One region of the Kitasatospora sp. NPDC127111 genome, then DNA from elsewhere that is predicted to be linked to it. Evidence: riboswitches for the same ligand, from Rfam matches in the RefSeq annotation. Region 1 holds a riboswitch; each other region holds the start of a gene.

Region 1 (4,775 bases):
CGCTGCTGGACAAGGGCTGCACGGCGATCGTCTGCGGCAGCGACATGATGGCGCTCGGCGCGATCCGGGCGGTGCGCCAGCGCGGCCTGAGCGTCCCGCAGGACGTCTCGGTGGTCGGCTTCGACGACTCGCCGCTGATCGCGTTCACCGAGCCGCCGCTGACCACCATCCGCCAGCCGGTCGAGGCGATGGCCACCGCGGCCGTCGACGCCCTGCTGGAGGAGGTCGGCGGGAACGCCGCCCAGCGCGGGGAGTTCATGTTCCAGCCGGAGCTGGTGATGCGCGGTTCCACGGGCGCCTGCGCCCGCTGAACGACCACGACCGGGGCCCGGAGAGCGGATTGCTCTCCGGGCCCCGGTCGTGTGCGTCTCAGCCCTCCTGGGCGGCCGGGCGGTGCGGGTCGAGCCGCTGCCCGTCGGCGGCCTCGCCGGTCGTGGTCTCGGTGCGCCGGCCCCGGGCCAGGTAGTCGCGCAGGACCAGCTCGACGGCGTCCTGGGGGTTCTTGGTACCGGAGAGCATCATCACGTCGATGGCGAGATTGGCGTCGAGCGTGACGGTGATCTGGGCCATGGGGACTCCTTCTCGGGTGCGAAGCAGCAGGATGCCCGCTGCGCGCCGATTTGACCATGACCGGACCGCCCGCCGGTGTGCGCCGTGGCCCGGCGTGCGGGCAGGCCGGAGCCCCCGGGGAGAGCGACCAGACGCTCCCCGGGGGCTCCGGCGCACCGGTGCGCGCCCGGCGGGTGGGGTCAGACCCGGCCGGCGAAGTCCGGCGCGAAGTTGGCGATGGTCTGGACCCGCACGCCCGCGCTCGGGTTGGCGGCCTCGACGTACTTGCCGTCGCCGGTGTAGAGCGCGACGTGGTAGACGCCGGAGTCCTGGCCGTTGTTGGACCAGAACAGCAGGTCGCCCGGCTTGAGGGCGTCCAGCGAGACGTGGGTGCTGGCGGCGGCCTGGTCGGCGGCGACGCGCGGGACGGAGACGCCCGCGGCGCGCAGCGCGGCCTGGGTCAGGCCGGAGCAGTCCCAGCCGCCGTTGCCGGTGCCGCCGTAGACGTACGCCTGGCCGACCTTCGACAGGGCGAAGGACACCGCGGCGGCCATGCTGCCGGTGGCGGCCTGGGCGGGCGCCTCGGCCTGCGCCTGGGCGGCGGGCTTGGCGGCCTGGGTCTGCGCGGCCGGCTTGGCGGCGGTGGAGCCCTGGCCGGAGCCGCGGTTGAACCAGTCGAACTGCTGGTCCGACTTCTGCTCCGCGGTGCCCTGGGCGCGGTCGCCGAGGTGCAGGTGCTGGCCCGGGTAGATGACGTCGGCGCCCTGGGTCAGGACGTCGCGGTTGAGCTCGTAGAGCTTCTCCCAGCCGCCCTGGACGTGGTGCTTGTCGGCGATGGCGGAGAGCCAGTCGCCCTCGGCGACGGTGTAGTCGGCCCAGTTCCGGTCCTTGTCCTGCCAGTTCTGGGACCAGGTGCCCTTGGCGGAGTCGGCGGACGGGGCCTGGGCGGCCTTCGGCGCGGCCTGGGCGGGCGCCTGGGCGGCGGGCTTGGCGGCCGGGGCCGCGGCCGGGGCCGGCGTCTGGGCGGCCGGCTTGGCGGCGGTGTCGACGGCGGCCGGGGTGCCGCCCTTGGTCAGGCCGGCCTGGACCGAGCAGACCGGCCAGGCGCCGGGGCCCTGGACCGCGAGCACCTTCTCGGCGATCGCGATCTGCTGGTCCTTGGTGGCGAGGTCGGCGCGGGCCGCGTACGCGGTGCCGCCGAACTCGGCCCAGGTGCTGTTGGTGAACTGCAGGCCGCCGTAGAAGCCGTTGCCGGTGTTGATGCTCCAGTTGCCGCTGCTCTCGCACTGGGCGACCTTGTCCCAGGTGGCGACCGAGGCGGCGGAGGCGGTGGTGGTGGTCAGGCAGGGGATGGTGAGGCCGATACCCGCGACTCCGAGCGCGGCGATGGCGCGGCGGGTACGGCTGGACAGGCGGGTGCCGTTGGTGGGCAGCATGAAGATGCGGTCCTCTCCCACGCCTGCGAGGTGAGCTGTCGGATTCGGGCTGGAGTTGCCCGGCCGCGCTGTGGACGCGGCTTCACCCCTAGCCCTGAACCGGTACGCGGACCGGTCCGGGGCGACTTACCTGTGGTTCCCCCGCTCCTGCCGTGGTGCGTTTCTGCGCTGCCAGCGCACCCGACGGCAGGACTCGGCGTTGCGGATGAACTGGGTCCGTGTGGCCACGAACGGGGAGCACGTTAAGCAGACTCAAGTTCAAACCGCAAACATGTGTGACGCTCGTCACGGTTTGCGAACGGCCTGGCGGAGTGCTGTCCATCATGATCAGAAATGACCGATTTCGCGCAACGCCCTTGGGGGCCAACGCACCTGCGTGTGCTTCAGGGGGCCGGGACCGACGCGGCCGTCCGGGGGGAGGGCTGCGCGACGACGGCCAGGGACGAGGAGCCGGCCGCCGGTCGCGAGGCCGCCGGGGCCGGCGGAACGCATCGCCGGGCAAAACCTGGCAGAGCGGACATCCCGCCCGAAGGATCCCGAACTCCCGTAAGACACCGCACAATGCCGCGCTGGCTCGCCGTCGGCGCGGTCTTCGCGGCGCTCCGCGGTCGGCTGGGGCGCCCGGCCCGCAGGGCGCCGTGCGGATCAGCGACGAGCTGGTGCTCGACACCGACACCGACACCGACACCGCCGTCGCCTCGCCTCCCTGCTGGTCGAGCCCGGCGGCACGCTGCTCTTCGCCGCCGACCGCGCCCACACCCTCGCCTCGGCCGGCAACGTCGAGATCCGCGGCTGCCTGGCCCTCGCCCCCGACGGCGCCGCCGTGCACACCGTGCGGTTCCCGTCCGTCGACGAGAAGCGGTTCCAGGGCGACGGCATGAAGGCGGCCGACACCGACGTCGGCCTCTGGGGCACGGCGCCGGCTATCCGCGGCTGGACGGCGCCGTCCGCACCGCCCGGAACCGCCCGGAACCGCGCGGCCGGCGAGCTGCTCCGGCGACACCACCGTCAGCCCGGCCGCCCCGCCCGCCGGTTGGCGACCGGGCGACGAACTGGCCGTCACCCCGACCGCCCCCGACCGGCCCGCCGAACGATGGCGGCTCCTCCACCCGCTACGACCCGGCCGTCGTCCGGTCCGTCAGCGGATCCACCGTCACCCCGGAGGCGCCGCCCGGGTACGCCCACCCGCGGGTCTCCGCCGGAGGGGGCGTCACCGTCGGCGCCGAGGCACTCAACCCGACCCGCGACGTCCGGGTCGAGGGCGGCGCCGAGGGCCGCGCCCCCGTCCACATCACCGGCTCCCGGCACGCCGACGCCCGGCACGCCGCCCTGCGCCGGGTCGGCCCGCGCGCCGGGACGAAGGAGAGCGGGAAGCCCCGCCGGGCGGTAGGGCCCGCGGACGGCGCGAAGGGGCCCGGAACGGATGCGTTCCGGGCCCCTTCGGACGGTCTGGTGCGGCTCCGCTACTGGGCGGCGTGCCGCCCGCCGCCGGACTCGCCGGCGCCCTCCTCGGCGGCGGCCTCCTCGGCCTGCGCCCCGGGGTCGACGGCCGGCAGCACGGCCAGGTAGGTGGAGGCGATCAGCTGGCCCACGGCCGGGTACGCGCCCAGCGGCGCGGCCGACGGGCAGCCGCTCTCCTCGGCGGCGGTGGCGAGCAGCTCGGAGTCGGCCTCGGGGCCGATCACCAGCGGGGCCAGCGCCGGGTTCTGGGAGCCCATCTCCTTGAGGTGGGCGACGGCGTCGGCCACCGAGCCGGGCACGTCGAGCGCGGCGGCGACGACCGGCACGGCGAGCCGGGCGGCCAGCAGCATGCCGGTGATGCCGGCGGCGTCGGCCGCGTCCTGGCCGCCGACGGTGGTGAGCACGACGCCGTCCGCGGCCGTGGCGATGGCGAACAGGCGGGCGCGGTCGGCCCGGGCCAGCCCGGCCTCGGAGAGGCGGACGTGGACGGCCTCGGCCAGCAGCGGGTGCGGGCCCAGCGCGTCGGTCACCAGCGCGCCGTACTCGGCGGCGAGCTCGTGCAGCCCGGCCAGGAAGCCGTGCGGTCCGGGGACCAGCGGGACCACGACCGGCGCGGGCAGGCCGGCCTCGGCGGCGTGCGCGAGCAGCTCGGCGACGGTGTGCTCGTCACCGGCGGAGGCGCCCTCGGTCTCGTCGCCCGGGAGGTAGCCGGCCGCCGTCTGCACGCCGTTCTGTTCGCTGCGTACGATCGAGAGCAGTTCCTCGACGACGGAGCGGGACTCGGGCCCGGCGGGCGCGGGCACCGCGAGCACCAGGGCCGGGGATCCGGCCGGGATCTCGGGGCGCTCGGGGCGGCGGTGGCGCCCCCGCGCACGGGAGCCTGGGGTGCGGACGGGCAGTGGCGCGCCCGGGATGGCTGCGGTGCTCATGGCGGAGATCGTAGGACATCGGGCCGCCCGGCCTTAAGTCGGCTACCGAACCGGGGTGGGTGGCCCGCCCGAAAACCGGACAAATTCTGCCAAATCTCCGCGTGGCCGAAACAGCTTCTTCAACGTGTCGAACAGACTGGCGCGTTGCACGCGTCCCGCGTGAGATGTCTCACAGGCCGGGCGTCGTCTGACGGAGGGTCACGGCGGCGCGACTCCCGGCGTTCGAAGATCAACATTCAGCGGGGGGTCGCCTACGGGCCGTTATCGCGGACCTGCCGGTTCGGTCGGCTTTGTCCGCTTGCGTACCGTCAGGTGTCCGAGTCGTGAAGAGTTGCGGTTTGGCGGCGAACGACCCGTGCACCTGCAACGTCCCGTGCTGATGCACGTGCACTGGAGCTAT
Region 2 (4,775 bases), on a different contig from region 1:
GGCCCAGTCGGGCAGGCCGTGCGAGGCGGTGAGCCGGAGCATGCCGGCGGAGTCGAGCAGGTAGAGCGCGGAGCCCTCACCGGTGATCCAGCTCGGGCCCTCGGCGAGGACCGTGCCCAGGAGTTCGGCGGCACTGGAGCAGCCGAGCAGTAAGCGGACGCAGCGCATGGCGCTGCGCGCGGTGGGGCTGCTGCGCGGCGTCCGGCTCTCGTCCTCGGAGGGGGGAAGCCACGGCGAGGACAGGTCCATGGGATCCTCCGGCGGTGTCTTATCGGACACTCAATTCTTAATACCTTATTTCTCATGGCGGCGAATGGTGATCCGGGCGCCGCACCCGGTCCCGCGGCGCCGCACCCGGTCCCGCGGCGCCGCACCCGGTCCCGGGGCGCCGGTCCTCCGCGTCGGGACCTGGTCCCGCGGTCGAGTAGACTGTGCTGTCGACGCGGGCCTATAGCTCAGACGGTTAGAGCGCTTCCCTGATAAGGAAGAGGCCACAGGTTCAAGTCCTGTTAGGCCCACCGCGTCGAAGGGCCCGGAGCGATCACGCTCCGGGCCCTTCCGCATGTCCGGCCGCGTTCCACGCGCCCCGGCCCCCCGCTCCCGGTGCTACGCCCCCGGCCAGTCGCGGAGACCGTGGGTGAGGACGGTGATCAGCCGGTCCTGGGTGTCGCCGAGGTCCTCCGCGAGCTGGAAGGCGCCGCCGATGGAGAGCGAGGCGAAGCCGTGCGCCACCGAGCGGACCGCGCGGGCGGCGTGGATCGCCTCCGACCCGTCGAGGCCGTACGCGCGCAGCACCGCGATGATCACGCCGACCAGCCGGGTCGCCGCCCGGGTGAGCTCGTCGTCCGGCTGCGGGGCCTGGGGGAGCGCGTTGTAGCGGTGCGGGTACTCGGTGGCGTAGCCGTGGTAGGCGCGCAGCACGGCGGCGACGGCGTCGTCCCCGCCGCGGCCGAGGGCGGCCCCGGCGAGCCGGTCGGCGAGCTCCTCGGTGACCCGGACGGCGACCAGCCGGCGCAGTTCGGCCAGCCCGCCGCTCACGTGCTTGTACAGCGAGGGAGTGGCCACTCCGGCCCGCGCGGCGACGGCGGCCAGGGTGAGGGCCTCGGGGCCCTGCTCGTCGATGAGGGCGAGGGCGTGGCCGACGACCTGCTCGGGGGTGAGTCCTACGCGGGGCATGGGGGTTCTCCGTGGTTGCGGCGGCGGTGGCGGCGGCGCGTGGCCGGCGCGTGGGCCGGTGGGTGGGCGTGGGCCGGCGCGTGGGTGGTGCGTGGGCGGCCGGTGCGCGGGCGGGGTTCAGGCCAGCTCGGCGAGGAACGTCAGCAGCGCGTCGGCGGTGGCCCGCGGGTGGTCGGCCATCGGGTAGTGGCCCGCTCCCTCGATCATCACCTTGCGGGCGCGCAGCGCGGCGGCCTGCCGGTCGGCGACCAGCTCCGGCCGGGGGAAGTCGGGGTCCTTGCCGCCCATCACGACCAGGGCCGGGCAGCGCACGGCCGCGGTCCAGCCGGCGGGCGCGGAGTCACCGCGGACGTAGCCGCGGGTCGCGGTCCTGCGCCCGGGCGTGCGCATCGCGGCGACCAGCCCGTCCACGTACGCGTCGAGGTCGGCCGGCTTGGCGGTCGGGTAGGCCATCCTGCGGTGGTAGAGGCCCCAGAACGCGGGCGAGTGCACCAGCAGCGTGCCCATCACGGCGAACATCGCGCGCTGCAGGGCGGTCGGCGGCAGGTTCTCCACGAAGGCGTCCAGCAGGACGATCCCGGCGACCCGCTCGGGGGCGTCCCCGGCGGCCTTGACCACGGTGGCGCCGGTGTACGAGTTGCCGGCCAGGACGGCGCGCTCGATGCCGAGGTGGTCGAGCAGGGCGAGGACGTCGGTGGCGATCGCGGCCGGCGAGTAGTCGTCCCAGACGATCGAGGACTCGCCGAAGCCGCGCAGGTCCATGGTGATCACCCGGCGGCCGGCCGCGGTCAGCAGCGGGCGCAGGTGCCGGTAGGCGGCCCGGCTGTCCAGCATCCCGGGGAGCAGGACGACGGGGACGCCCTCGCCCTGCTCGGTGTCGTCGTAGGCGAGCCGGCCGCCGGTGACGTCGAGGTACTGGGTGGTGGGGGCGGTGGTGCCGGACATGGGGGCCTCCTGGGTCCGCCGGGCTCGGGTGTCGGCGGTGCTGCCGACACCCACAAAGCTAAGGCTAATAGCCTTAGCCGTCAAGCTATTGGCAGAAGCTGAAGGCGGCCCCGGTCCGGGCGGCCGGTCAGACGCCGTCCACCTTGAACGGGTCGTGCTCGGTCAGCAGCTTCTCCAGCCGGGCCTGGTCGACCCGGGTGACGATCTCGCTGGTCTCCTGCCGGTCGCGGATCACCTTGGCCAGGGTGAACGAGGAGGTGACGGTGTAGAGCAGGCCGATCCCGAGGAAGGCCCGGGTCCAGCCGCCCACCGGGAGGTAGGCGATCCCGACCGCGAGGGCGGTGCCCGAGATCGCGAAGGAGAGCACGGCCTGGACGAAGTACGCGGCCGTGGTGCGTGACTGCATCGGTGCGTTCATGGCGCCAGGATGGTCGCGCCAGCCGGGCCGCACATGAGTAGGAGTACTCAGAACGACGGTCGTTCGTTGACGTCCCATCACGTTCGGTAGTGTGAGTTGTCGTCAATCGCCCCAAAACGCCCATCGGGTCGCGTAAGGTCCGTGCTGGCCCCGCTCGTCCCGGACGGACGGCTTGGAATCAGGGGCTCCTAGGATTAACGTTTGATAACGCAGCGCGGTCCGCAACGCCGTACCCAGACGGCACCGTGCGCCGTCGCCTAATCCCGCCGGCCGGCCTCCGGGCAGGCCAGGGAGCCGGGGAACCACGTTCCTTGGGGTGAATCGGCCGGGCCCAGGCCCAGCCGTAGGAGACCTTCCTGCTCCGAACCCGTCAGCTAACCCGGTAGGCGCGAAGGAAGGAAAGGAGCGCGCCTCCGTGGCGTCGACGCACTCTCCGGCACACCTGCCCGGCTCCGCAGCCGGCACCCAGCTGCTCGAACCCTGGCCCGTGTACGGTGCCGGGCCCGGCGGGCCCGCCGACGAGGCCGCCCCGCAGGCCACCGAGACCAACCGGCACCGGATGCCGCGTCAGACCCGCGGGACCGCGCCGCTGCTCGGCGTCACCGCCGTCGCCGCCACCCTCGGCGCCACCGGCTTCGCCTCCGCGACCCCGGCCGCCGCGCCCGCCGTCGAGGCCCCCGACGAGGCCCCGGTCGCCCTCTCCGCCGACCCCGGCCTCGCGCTCGCCGCCCGGATCCAGCAGCAGGCCGACAGCCAGCGCACCGCCGCCGAGGAGACCGCCCGCCTCCAGGCCGCCAAGGAGGCCGAGGCCAAGCGCGCCGCCCAGCAGCAGGAGGCCAAGCGCGCCGCCGAGGAGGCCGAGAAGGCCAAGCTCGCCGCCCTCAACCTGCCGGTGCGCGACTACAACCTCTCCGCCCACTACGGCCAGAGCGCCTCCTACTGGGCCCACCTGCACACCGGTCTCGACTTCGCCGCCGACACCGGCACCCCGGTGTACGCGGTCGGCCAGGGCACCATCACCTCGGCCGGCTGGGCGGGCTCCTACGGCTACCGGATCGTCGAGACGCTGCCCGACGGCACCGAGATCTGGTACTGCCACCTCTCCTCGATCATCAAGGGCTCCGGCAAGGTCGTCCCCGGCCAGCAGCTCGGCAAGGTCGGCGCCACCGGCAACGTCACCGGCCCGCACCTGCACCTGGAGGTGCGCCCCGGCGGCGGCGCCCCGGTCGACCCGGAGACCTGGTTCGAGCAGCGCGGCATCACCCCCTGACAGCCCGCCCGGCCCCGGCCGTCACCCTCCGCGAGGGGCTCGGCGGCCGGGGCCGCGACGCTCACTCCGGCGGCAGCTGCGCCAGGTACGCGTCGATCTCCTCCTGGCCCGGCTCCGGCGCCAGGTCCGGGAACTCCGCCAGCAGCATCCTCGGCAGCCCCGGCACCGTCCACGCCCCGCACAGGTCCAGCGCCGCCTCGGCCGCCGCCTCCTCGAACGCGCCGAAATCCCCGGCCAGCTCGTCCGGCATCGGCCGGCCCAGCGCCGTCAGCTCCGCCAGGTTGCGGTAGCTGCGCCGCATCAGCCCCTGCTCCAGCAGCCGCCGGGCCCCGTCGGTGGCCATCCCCACGCTCAGCGTCCGGGCCGGACCCCAGCCCTCCTCGTCGAGCTCGTCCAGCCAGCCCGCCTCCGCCAGCGCCTCGAACCCGGCCCGCCGTTCCTCCCCGGACAGCTCCCGGAACGCCGTCAGCCACTCCCGCACCGCCGCCGCGTCCGCGACGTCCACGCCGTGCGCGTGCAGCAGCAGCGCGTACAGCCGGGGCCAGGTCACCAGATCGGCCCGGCGCAGCAGCCCGGCCGCCACCTCGCCCTGCCACTCGGCCTCGGCGTGCAGCCGCTCCTGCCGCTTGGCGTTCAGCCGCTTCACCGCCCGCTGGTGGTCGATCAGCAGCCGCACCGCCTCGCCGTACGCCAGCGGGTCCTGCTCCGGCGCGGGCTGCACGTACAGGTGGAGCCGCTCGTACAGCAACTGCTCCACCGCGTCCGAGGTCAGCTCCGGCCAGCCGTCGCGCATCCTGCCCTCGCCCAGCTCCAGCAGCGCCAGCACCGCCCGCAGCGGCTCCGCGGCCACCGGCGCCCGGCCCTCGGCCTCCGCCCAGGCGAGCAGTTCGGCGGCCTTGGTGCGCGGGGCGAGCCGCAGGTCTTCATCGTTCATGTCACGTACGGTAACCGCAAAGCCCGGGTAGG
Region 3 (4,775 bases), on a different contig from region 1:
CGCCGCCGCGCCGTCCAGCCTGGCCAAGACCATCCGGCTGATGGCCGGCCACGAGCTGGTGACGGAGGGCTTCAAGGAGGGCCAGGTCGGCTCCTCCGCGATGCCGCACAAGATGAACACCCGCTCCTGCGAGCGCGTCAACGGCCTGGCCGTCATCCTGCGCGGCTACGCGTCGATGACCGCCGAGCTGGGCGGCGACCAGTGGAACGAGGGCGACGTCTCCTGCTCGGTGGTCCGCCGGGTCGCGCTGCCGGACGCGTTCTTCGCCTTCGACGGCCTCCTGGAGACCTTCCTGACCGTGCTCGACGAGTTCGGCGCCTTCCCCGCCGTGATCGAGGCCGAGCTGGACCGCTACCTGCCGTTCCTGGCCACCACCAAGGTGCTGATGGGCGCGGTGCGCGCGGGCGTCGGCCGGGAGACCGGGCACGAGGTCATCAAGGAGCACGCCGTCGCCTCGGCGCTGGCGATGCGGGCCGGCGCGCGGGAGAACGAGCTGCTGGACCGCCTCGCCAACGACGAGCGGATCCCGCTGGACCGGGCCGCGCTGGACGCGCTGCTGGCCGACAAGCTCTCCTTCACCGGTGCGGCCGGTGCCCAGGTCGCCGAGGTGGTCCGCCGGGTCGAGGCCGTCGCCGCCGCCTACCCGGAGGCGGCCAAGTACGCCCCGGGCGACATCCTCTGACGCTCGACCGGCTCTACGAGGGCCCCGCCGCCGTTCCGGTGGCGGGGCCCTCCGTCGTCCGGCCGGAGGCGCCGTCGGTGGTGAGGTGGCCGGGGTCCAGCGGCGGGGCGTTGGTGCCGCAGGCGTAGCGGCAGTCCGGCTCGGCGACCGGGTGGTCCTCGGCCGTCAGGACGTTGCCGCGGACGGTGGCGAACGCGGTCAGCCCGCCGGTGACGAGCAGCCCGGCGCAGATCAGCATCGCGGTCCGGAAGGCGGAGTCCACCGCGGCGGGCACCCGGTAGTCGTCACCGCTGAGGCCGGCCAGCGCGGGCAGCGCGGCGACCGCCAGCAGGCCGGCCGCGCGGGCGGCGGCGTTGTTCACCCCGCTGGCGATGCCCGCGTGCCGCACCTCCACCGCCGCCAGCACCGTCGCGGTGAGCGGCGCCACCAGCAGCACCATCCCGCAGCCCATCACGGTGACGGCCGGCAGCACGTCCGTCCAGTACGAGGCGTCGGGGCCGATCCGCAGCATCAGCAGCACGCCGGCCGCGCAGAGCAGCGGGCCCACGGTGAGCGGCAGCCGCGGGCCGATCCGCTTGCCCAGCCGGCCGGCCCGGGCGGACAGCGCCAGCATCAGCACGGTGATCGGCACCAGGGCCAGCCCGGAGACCAGCGGGGAGAAGCCGGAGACGATCTGCAGCTGCACGACCAGCAGGAAGAAGACGCCACTGAAGGCCGCGTAGACGCAGAGGGTGACGAGGTTCACCGCGGTGAACAGCCGGGAGGAGAAGAGGCCCAGCGGCAGCATCGGCTCCGGGGTGCGGCGCTCGACCGCGACGAAGGCCGCGCCGAGCAGCAGCCCGGCCGCACCGGTCACCCAGACCCGGGCGGACAGTCCGTCACCGGCGGCGGTGAGGGCGTAGGTGATCGAACCGAGCGCCAGCGCGGCCAGGACCGCGCCGCGCACGTCGAACCGGCCGGTCGCGCTCTCGTCGCGGCTCTCCGGGACGTGGCGGGAGGCCACCACGACCACCAGTGCGGCCAGCGGGACGTTCAGCAGGAAGATCCACCGCCAGCCCGGGCCGTCCACCAGCCAGCCGCCGAGGAAGGGGCCGACCGCGGCCGCCACCCCGCCGAGGCCGGACCAGAGGCCGACCGCCGCCGAGCGGTCGTCCGGGTGGAACACCGCCTGGAGCATCGCCAGCGATCCGGGGGTCAGCAGCGCCCCGCCGACGCCCTGCACCGCGCGGGCGGCGACCAGCACCTCGATGGTGGGCGCGGCGGCGCAGGCCGCCGAGGCGGCGGCGAACCAGACCACGCCGAGCAGAAAGATCTTTCGCCGGCCGTAGCGGTCGCCGAGCGCGCCGCCGAGCAGGATCAGCCCGGCCAGGGTGAGCAGATAGGCGTTCAGCGTCCATTGCAGGGCGGCGAGCTCGGCGCCGAGGTCCTCGCCGATCCGGGGCAGGGCGACGTTGACCACGGTGCCGTCGAGCAACGCCATGCTGGATCCGAGCACCGTCGCCAGTAGTACCCAGCGGCCCTGCGCGGTGCCCAGGCGCAGGGTGCCGGCCTCGGGGGTGGCCACGGCCCGATCGTCCGCCCCCGGGCGCCACGTGACAAGGCTCACCGGGGGCGTGTCGGCGGATGGCTTTCCGTGGGCGAACGCATGCGGAGGGAAACCGAAATAGGCGGAGTGTCGCGGATCAGTGGCGCGCGGTTAATCGATTGTGCACGTACTGTGCAGCCGATCATCCGGAGCGTCACGGCCTTCCGGGGCTTTGTTGCGGGTTCAAGAGATCGACATTGCTTCACCCGGACGGATGGGTTTTAGTTCAGCGACCGCCCGGCGTCAGCCCGGGTGGCCACCGGGTGGAACGCCTAGTCCTGCCGCTGCCCGGTGGTACGAACTGAACTCTGTACGGCAGGAGCGGGGGACCCAAAGGTAAGTCGCCGGACCGGAATTCGCGGTCCGGCTTGGGGTGAAGCCGCGCATGCGGCCGGGCAACTCCAGCCCGAACCCGACAGCTCACCTCGCAGGCGTCGGAGAGGAAATCTTCCATGCCCGCTCACGCTCGCCGTCGCGTTTCCCTGCCCCGCGCCGCCCGCATCGGCATCGCCACCGCCGTCACCGGCGCCGCGTTCGCCCTCCCGCTGGTGACCACCATCACCGCCCAGGCCCACACCGCCCCGGCCGCGAAGCCCGCGCAGACCAGCACCTGGACCGGCGCCACCAGCGTCGACGCCGCTCCGGCCGCCGCCGCTCCGGCCGCTCCGGCCGCTGAGGCCGCCAAGCCGGCCGCCGCCCCGGTCGAGGAGAGCTACAAGGTCGTCAGCGGGGACTCCCTGTCGAAGATCGCCGCCGCGAAGAACGTCGAGGGTGGCTGGCACGCGCTGTACGACCACAACCGCTCGGTCGTCGGCGCCAACCCGAACCTGATCTTCCCGGGCCAGAAGCTGGCGCTGGGCACCAAGGCCGCCGCCGCTCCGGCCGCCGAGGCCGCCAAGCCGGCCGCCCCGGCCGCCAAGCCGCAGGCCTCGAACGACTCCGCGAAGCCGGCCGCCCCGGCGCCGAAGCCGGTCCAGGCCGCCAAGCCCGCGCAGGCCCCGGCCGCCAAGCCGGCCGCTCCGGCCGCGAAGCCGGCCGCTCCGGCCGCCACCCCGGCCCCGGCCGCCGTCGCCTCCACCTCCGGCTACGTCGCCCCGCTGGCCAACCCGAAGATGGGCACCGCCTACGGCGTCGCCGGTTCGATGTGGGCCTCCGGCCACCACACCGGCGTCGACTTCGTCGCCTCCACCGGCACCCCGCTGCGCGCCGTCGCGGCCGGCACCGTGGTGAAGGCCGGCAACGGCGGCGCCTACGGCAACGAGGTCGAGATCAAGCTCGCCGACGGCAAGTACGCCCAGTACGCGCACCTGTCCTCGATCGGCGTCACGGTCGGCCAGACCGTCACCGTCGGCCAGCAGATCGGCCTCTCCGGTGCGACCGGCAACGTGACCGGCCCGCACCTGCACTTCGAGATCCGCACCGGCTCGGAGTACGGCTCGGACATCGACCCGATCGCCTACCTCCGGGCGCACGGCGTCTCCCTCTGACGCCGGGTCCAGACTCCCGCCGGGTGCGGGGCGAACGACCTCCCGGGATGGTCATGTCGGGTGACCGCTCGACCGGGTGATCGACGCACCTTCGGCGGAACACGGGCGCGGGACACGCCCAGGCAGGCCGGCCCGGCTCGCGAAGCACTTCGCGGGCCGGGCCGGCCGCTGTCGTTCCCGGAGGCCGGCCGCTGTCGTTCCTGGAGGCCGGCCGCCGTCGTTCCGCGGAGCCGGCCGCCGTCGCTTCCGTGCCCCCCGGCGGGGTGGCGGAGCCCGGACCCCCGGCCGGTCCGGGGCGGTTTTCGTTCGGACGCGGTGGGTCACGAACCGAACAGAGCGTCAACTTCCTGCTGATGTTGCTTGACTACCTGTCCGTTGCGGGCCGGTTCGCCGTGCCCCGATGCTGTCGGGCAGTCATCGCCCGACCGGACCGGCGGGCGGCACAGGCACGGCAGGTGAAGGAGGCCGGATGGCCATCCAGAGCGGGGACGCGGTGGGCGGGGACGGCAGAGCCGGGGGCGGCGGCCAGGGCGGTGGGGGCACCGACGTGGTCAACCGGCTGAAGGCCGACTCGGTGGGGCTGGTGGGCGTGGTCTTCATGGCGATCGCCACCGCCGCGCCGATCACGGCGATGACCGGCAACCTGCCGATCATCGTCGGCCAGGGCAACGGCGTCGGCGCGCCCGCCGCGTACGTCTTCGCCACCGTGGTGCTCACCGTCTTCTCGGTGGGGTACGTCGCGATGGCCCGGCACATCACCGCGGCCGGCGCGTTCTACGGCTACATCTCGCACGGGCTCGGCCGGGTGGCCGGGATGGCCGCCGGGCTGCTGGCGGTGCTCGCGTACATCGTGTTCGAGGCCTCGATCATCGGCTTCTTCGCGTACTCGCTGCGCGGGCTGGTGAGTTCGCAGCTGGGCGTGGACCTGGCCTGGGGCTGGTACGCGCTGTTCGGGCTGCTGGCGATCGCGGTGATGGCCTGGTTCGACCTGCACCTGACCGCCAGGGTGCTGGGAATAGCG
Region 4 (4,775 bases), on a different contig from region 1:
ACGGTGGCGAGGTCGCCGCGCAGCTGGTTGAGCTCGTCCTGGGCGACGGCGACCTGCTGCTGCAGGGTGCCGGTCTCGTGCTGCAGCCGCTGCTGGGCGTCGAGCGCCGCGTTGTACTTCTCGGAGGCCTGCTCGGCCTCGTCGTAGAGCTGCTCGACCTGGGCCTTGACGTCCTTGCGGTTCGACGGCGCGTCCGGCGCGCCGGGGGCGGCCTGGGCGGTGCCGCCGGCCGCCATGCCCAGGACGGTGGTGGCCGCCGCGGTGAGCACCAGCGCACGGGCGAGAGCGTGCGCACCTGACAGCGGGGAACGGCGGTGCACGGCCATGCGACGGCGGCTCCAATCCTGCGGCCCGGCCCCGCCGCCGCACCGGGGCGGGCGGCTCTCCAGCGGGAGTCCGGTGGCAGACGTTAGCGAGTCCGGGCGAGCGAGTCCAAACCCCTCCCAACCCGAATATTCGCCCACCAATCGGACATCAGCCCGAGCCGCCGGAAAAGCCGCAGGCCCGGCCTCCCGCGAGGGAGACCGGGCCCGTGAGCGCCCGAGCGGGGATCAGACCCGCACGATGGAGGCCAGCGGCATGTTGGAGACGGCCTCGTAGCGGACCGACGCACCCGGCTTGGGAGCGTGCAGCACCTGGCCGTTGCCCGCGTAGATCCCGACGTGGTGGGCGTCGCTGTAGAAGATCAGCAGGTCGCCGGGCTGGGCCTGGGAGATGTCCGAGCCGATCCGGGTGCCGGCACCCGCCTGCTCCTGGGAGGTGCGCGGCAGCGACACGTCGACCTGGTTGAACGCCCAGACCATCAGGCCCGAGCAGTCGAAGGAGTTCGGGCCCGCGGCGCCGTAGACGTACGGGCTGCCGACCTTGGTGGCCGCGATGGACAGCGCGGCGGCGCCGCGCGAGCTGCCCGCGGCGACCGGCTTGGGGGCCGGCGTGGACGCCTGCGAACTGCCGCTGAGGTCGGTGCGGCCGCTGTCGCGCGAGGCGCGGTCGGCGTCCGCCTTCGCGGTGGCCGCGGCCTTGGCGGCGGCGTCCGCCTTCGCCTTCGCCTCGGCGGCGGCCTTCTCCTCGGCCGCGCGCATCGCCTGGCGCTCCTGCTCGGTCAGCGTGTTGAGCAGCTCCTGGGCCTTGGCCAGCTTGGCCTGGACCTCCTCCTTGGAGGCCTTCAGCTGCTGGGTGGTGGCCTCCAGCTCGCCGAGCTTGGCCTGGGCCTCGTTGCGGTCCTGGTCGAGCCTGCGCTGCTGCTCCTGGAGCTCCTTCAGCGCGCCGGACTGGGTGCTGCTCGCCTGGGTCAGGGCCCCGGCCTGGTTGAGGAAGTTGTCCGGGCTGGACGAGAGCATCAGCTGGACGGTCGACGATATGCCGCCGGTGCGGTACTGCTCGCCGGCGATCTCGGCGAGGCCGCCCTGCGCGTCGGTGACCGCGGCCTGCTGGCGGGCCACCTTGTCCTGCAGCTGGCCGACCTGCTTCTGCAGCTCCTGCTGCTTGGCCTGGGCGCCGTTGTACTTCTCGGTCGCCTGCTCGGCCTGCTCGTTGAGCTGGTCGACCTGCTCCTTGACCTGGTCCTTGGTCGGCGTCGGGTCGGCGTGGGCACCGGACTGCGCGGAGAGGGCGACGGCGGCGGCGGCGACGCCGGTCAGGATCGAGACCTTGGCGCGGCCGGCAGGCTTGGGACGACGATGGGACGCCACGAAGGCGGACTCCTTCTTCCAACGCCCGCCTACCGGGTGAGCTGACGGGTTCGGGCCGGAAGCTGCCCTACGACGCCTCACCGGCCGTTCCACCGGCCGACCTGGCGCCGATTCACCCCGGAGGAACGTGGTTCCCCGGCTCCGCTCCACAGCGCCCCCGACTGCTGGGCTCCCCGTCCGACAGGTCGTGCGACCCGTCCCGCTGCTTCACGAACTCGGCGGTAAACCACCGCCGCCACCCGGGCTGGGTGATCGACTGTGCGGTGGTTCGAGGCACGACCCTAGTAACAGAACCGTGATCCGTTCAAATCCTTGTCAGAAAAAAGACGGAAGAATAACCAAGTTCATTTGTGAATATGACCGGGCGTGATCGGTGCCGTACGCGGAGCTGATCGCTTGTCACCCTGCCGCCGGACACGCCGGCGCCACCCCGGCTCCGGGGTGGCGCGGATCACAGGGCCGGGACGCGGCCCGCGGGCGTGTCGGTCCGTCAGACCCGGCGGATGGTGTTGATCGGCATCGCGTCGGCCTTCATCACCTTGACCACGTCACCGGTGTGCGGCGCGTGCACCACCATGCCGTTGCCGATGTACATCCCGACGTGGCTGCGGTCGCTGCGGTAGATGATCAGGTCGCCGGGCTGGGCCTCGGCGAGCGAGGGCACCCGGGCGCCGACGTTGCCCTGCGCCTGCGAGGTGCGCGGCAGCGAGATGCCGGCCTTCCCGTACGCCCAGACCATCAGGCCGGAGCAGTCGAAGGTGCTCGGGCCGGTGGCGCCCCAGACGTACGGCGAGCCCTGCTTGCTCATCGCGTTGGACACGGCCGCACCGGCGTAGCCGCCGGCCTGCGGCAGGCTGCCCAGGTCGGCCCGCTCGGAGCCGCGCGAGGCCCGGTCCTCCTGCTGCTGCTGGGCGCGCAGGGCGGCCCGGTCGGCCGCGCTGAGCGAGTTCAGCAGGTCCTGGGCCTCCTTGAGCTTCTTGTTGACGTCCGCCTTGGCCTGGTTCAGGTCCTTGGTGGTGCTGTCCAGCGAGGCCAGGATGGCGGCCGCCTCGGCCTTCTGCTGGTCCAGCCGGCGCTGCTGGTCCTGGAGGCCCTTGAGCGCCTCGGTCTGGCTGGAGCTGGCCTGCTGGACGCTGGAGGCCTTGTCCAGGTAGCCGGACGGGTCGGAGGAGAGCATCAGCTGGACGGACGGGTCGATGCCGCCGCTGCGGTACTGCTCGCCGGCCACCGCCGCCAGCCCGCCCTGAAGCTGGGTCATCTGGTCCTGGCCGCGGGCCACCTGGTCCTGCAGTTGGTCCGCCTGCTTGCGCAGCTGGTCCGCCCGCTCCTTGGCGCCGTTGTACTTCTCGGTCGCCTGCTCCGCCTCTTCCTGCAGCTGGTCGATCTGCGCCTTCACGTCGTCCTTCTTGGGGGACGGACTCGGTGCGGCGTGCGCGGCGACCTGGGCGGAGAGGGCGACCGCGGTCGCAGCGGCAGCGGTGAGCACGGAGACCCGCGCGCGGCTCGGCTGCTTGGGACGGCGGTGGGAGGCCAAGGGACCGGCTCCTTCTTCCAACGGACTCACCCGATCGGGTGAGAATCCGGAAAATAGGTTTGACGCCAGACCCTAGTGAAGATCCAGGCTTTCCGCCACTCCCCCGATGGCGTGAACTCCAGCCCGACGCCATGACTTCACGGAATCCCCACATCACCGCGAACCGGGCGCTGACCAGGTGTCACGCCGGTCCGGGCGGGGTTCGCGACAGCCTACGGCCGCGCCAGCCGGTTGAGCAGCAGCACCGAGGCGACGGGGCGCGCGCCCGCCTTCCGCACGCCCTCCGCGACCTCCCGGTCGGTGGAGACCACCACCACCGGCCGGCCCTGCGGCTCGGCCCGCACCAGGCGTCTGATCAGCTCGTCCGCCGTCTCCCCGGTCCGGCTGAACCGCACCCGGACCCCGCGCGGCGGCGCCATGATCACCGGCACGTCCAGGTCCTGCCCGTCGAACACACAGGTGACCTCCGCCTGGGTGCGCTGGGCCAGCATCGCCAGCCCGCCCAGCAGCCGGATCCGCTGCTGCTCCAGCGGCAGCGTCGGGTAGCCGGTCTTGGTCACGTTGTAGCCGTCCACCACCAGGTGGACCTGCGGGATCGCCAGCAGCTGGTCCAGCAGCGCCGGATCGTCCTCGGCCAGCCCGCGCCGGGCCACGTCGTGCGGCGAGGCCGCGCCCGGCACCACCGCCTCCACCAGGTCGGCCGGCCGGATCTGCGAGACCGGCAGCGCCAGCTCCCGCTGCAGGCCCTGCGCCGACTGCAGCACGGTGTCCAGCAGCAGCCGCAGCCGCATGTCCTCGACGCTGCGCCCCTCGCGGGCCGAACGGCGGCCCTGCTCGGCGGCGTTCTCCAGCTCGGAGATCCGGTGCCGGAGCCGGCGCGCCTCGCTCTCCGCCGCGCCGCGCTCGGCGGCGGCCTGCGCCTTCAGTGCCTCCAGTTCGGCGGCCAGCCGGCGGGTCTCGGCCTGCGCCCGGCGGGTGTCGCTCTCCAGCGACCGCACCTTCCGGCGCAGCGAGTCGGCCTCCCTGCGGACCTCCTCCGACTCGGCCCGCTGCCGGTCCAGGTCCGCCCGGGCCGCGGCCCGCACCTCGGCCAGCTCCGCCTGCAGCTTCTCCGCCAGCCGGGTCGCCTCGGCGGCCGCGCCCTCGGCGCCGGCCCGCTCGGCCTCCTCGCCGGCCTCGGCGACCAGCCGGCTCCAGCCCGCCGAGCGCACCAGGTAGGCGGCGGCCGCGACGTCCATCGGATCGGCGGCCCCGGGCACGCTGCCCGACTCCAGCGCCTTCACCAGATCGGGCTGGCCCAGCCGCAGCCGCTCCGCTATCCGCACCCGGAAGGCCGGCTCGGACTCCAGCGCGGCGGCCAGCGCGGTGGCCGCGTACTTGGCCCGCCGGGCCGGGGTGAACTTGGCGTACTGGCGCAGCGACTGGGGCAGCTCGCCAGGCGGCAGCCCGCCGAGCGCGTCGGCGGCGAGGCCGACCACCCGGCGGCGCACGCCCTCGGGCAGCGGCCGGTCGAGCTTCTCGGCGGCCTGCTCCGCCGGCGCGGAGCCGTC

What was found. Region 1 has a riboswitch for cyclic di-AMP ahead of ACFVHB_RS20985 (transglycosylase family protein). Riboswitches for the same ligand answer to the same signal wherever they lie in the genome.
Region 2: it holds a riboswitch for cyclic di-AMP, as region 1 does, so the genes downstream of both, ACFVHB_RS20430 (M23 family metallopeptidase) here and ACFVHB_RS20985 (transglycosylase family protein) in region 1, are expected to answer to the same signal.
Region 3: it holds a riboswitch for cyclic di-AMP, as region 1 does, so the genes downstream of both, ACFVHB_RS17640 (peptidoglycan DD-metalloendopeptidase family protein) here and ACFVHB_RS20985 (transglycosylase family protein) in region 1, are expected to answer to the same signal.
Region 4: it holds a riboswitch for cyclic di-AMP, as region 1 does, so the genes downstream of both, ACFVHB_RS31440 (NlpC/P60 family protein) here and ACFVHB_RS20985 (transglycosylase family protein) in region 1, are expected to answer to the same signal.

What each region holds. Positions count from the first base shown of each region.
Region 1 covers NZ_JBHXTG010000033.1:63,143-67,917, forward strand. The annotation lists gene ACFVHB_RS20975 (LacI family DNA-binding transcriptional regulator) at 1-311, shown strand, start outside; gene ACFVHB_RS20980 (hypothetical protein) at 370-570, opposite strand; gene ACFVHB_RS20985 (transglycosylase family protein) at 750-2,006, opposite strand; cyclic di-AMP (ydaO/yuaA leader) riboswitch at 1,993-2,193, opposite strand; gene ACFVHB_RS20990 (hypothetical protein) at 3,449-4,375, opposite strand.
Region 2 covers NZ_JBHXTG010000032.1:22,085-26,859, reverse strand. The annotation lists gene ACFVHB_RS20455 (SpoIIE family protein phosphatase) at 1-249, opposite strand, end outside; tRNA gene ACFVHB_RS20450 (tRNA-Ile) at 445-518, shown strand; gene ACFVHB_RS20445 (TetR/AcrR family transcriptional regulator) at 607-1,176, opposite strand; gene ACFVHB_RS20440 (alpha/beta fold hydrolase) at 1,294-2,121, opposite strand; gene ACFVHB_RS20435 (YiaA/YiaB family inner membrane protein) at 2,249-2,539, opposite strand; cyclic di-AMP (ydaO/yuaA leader) riboswitch at 2,784-2,942, shown strand; gene ACFVHB_RS20430 (M23 family metallopeptidase) at 2,955-3,809, shown strand; gene ACFVHB_RS20425 (hypothetical protein) at 3,871-4,743, opposite strand.
Region 3 covers NZ_JBHXTG010000025.1:56,981-61,755, reverse strand. The annotation lists gene purB (adenylosuccinate lyase) at 1-682, shown strand, start outside; gene ACFVHB_RS17645 (MFS transporter) at 696-2,246, opposite strand; cyclic di-AMP (ydaO/yuaA leader) riboswitch at 2,557-2,716, shown strand; gene ACFVHB_RS17640 (peptidoglycan DD-metalloendopeptidase family protein) at 2,720-3,754, shown strand; gene ACFVHB_RS17635 (APC family permease) at 4,224-4,775, shown strand, end outside.
Region 4 covers NZ_JBHXTG010000069.1:10,429-15,203, forward strand. The annotation lists gene ACFVHB_RS31435 (NlpC/P60 family protein) at 1-326, opposite strand, end outside; gene ACFVHB_RS31440 (NlpC/P60 family protein) at 552-1,691, opposite strand; cyclic di-AMP (ydaO/yuaA leader) riboswitch at 1,702-1,855, opposite strand; gene ACFVHB_RS31445 (NlpC/P60 family protein) at 2,182-3,225, opposite strand; gene ACFVHB_RS31450 (NYN domain-containing protein) at 3,438-4,775, opposite strand, start outside.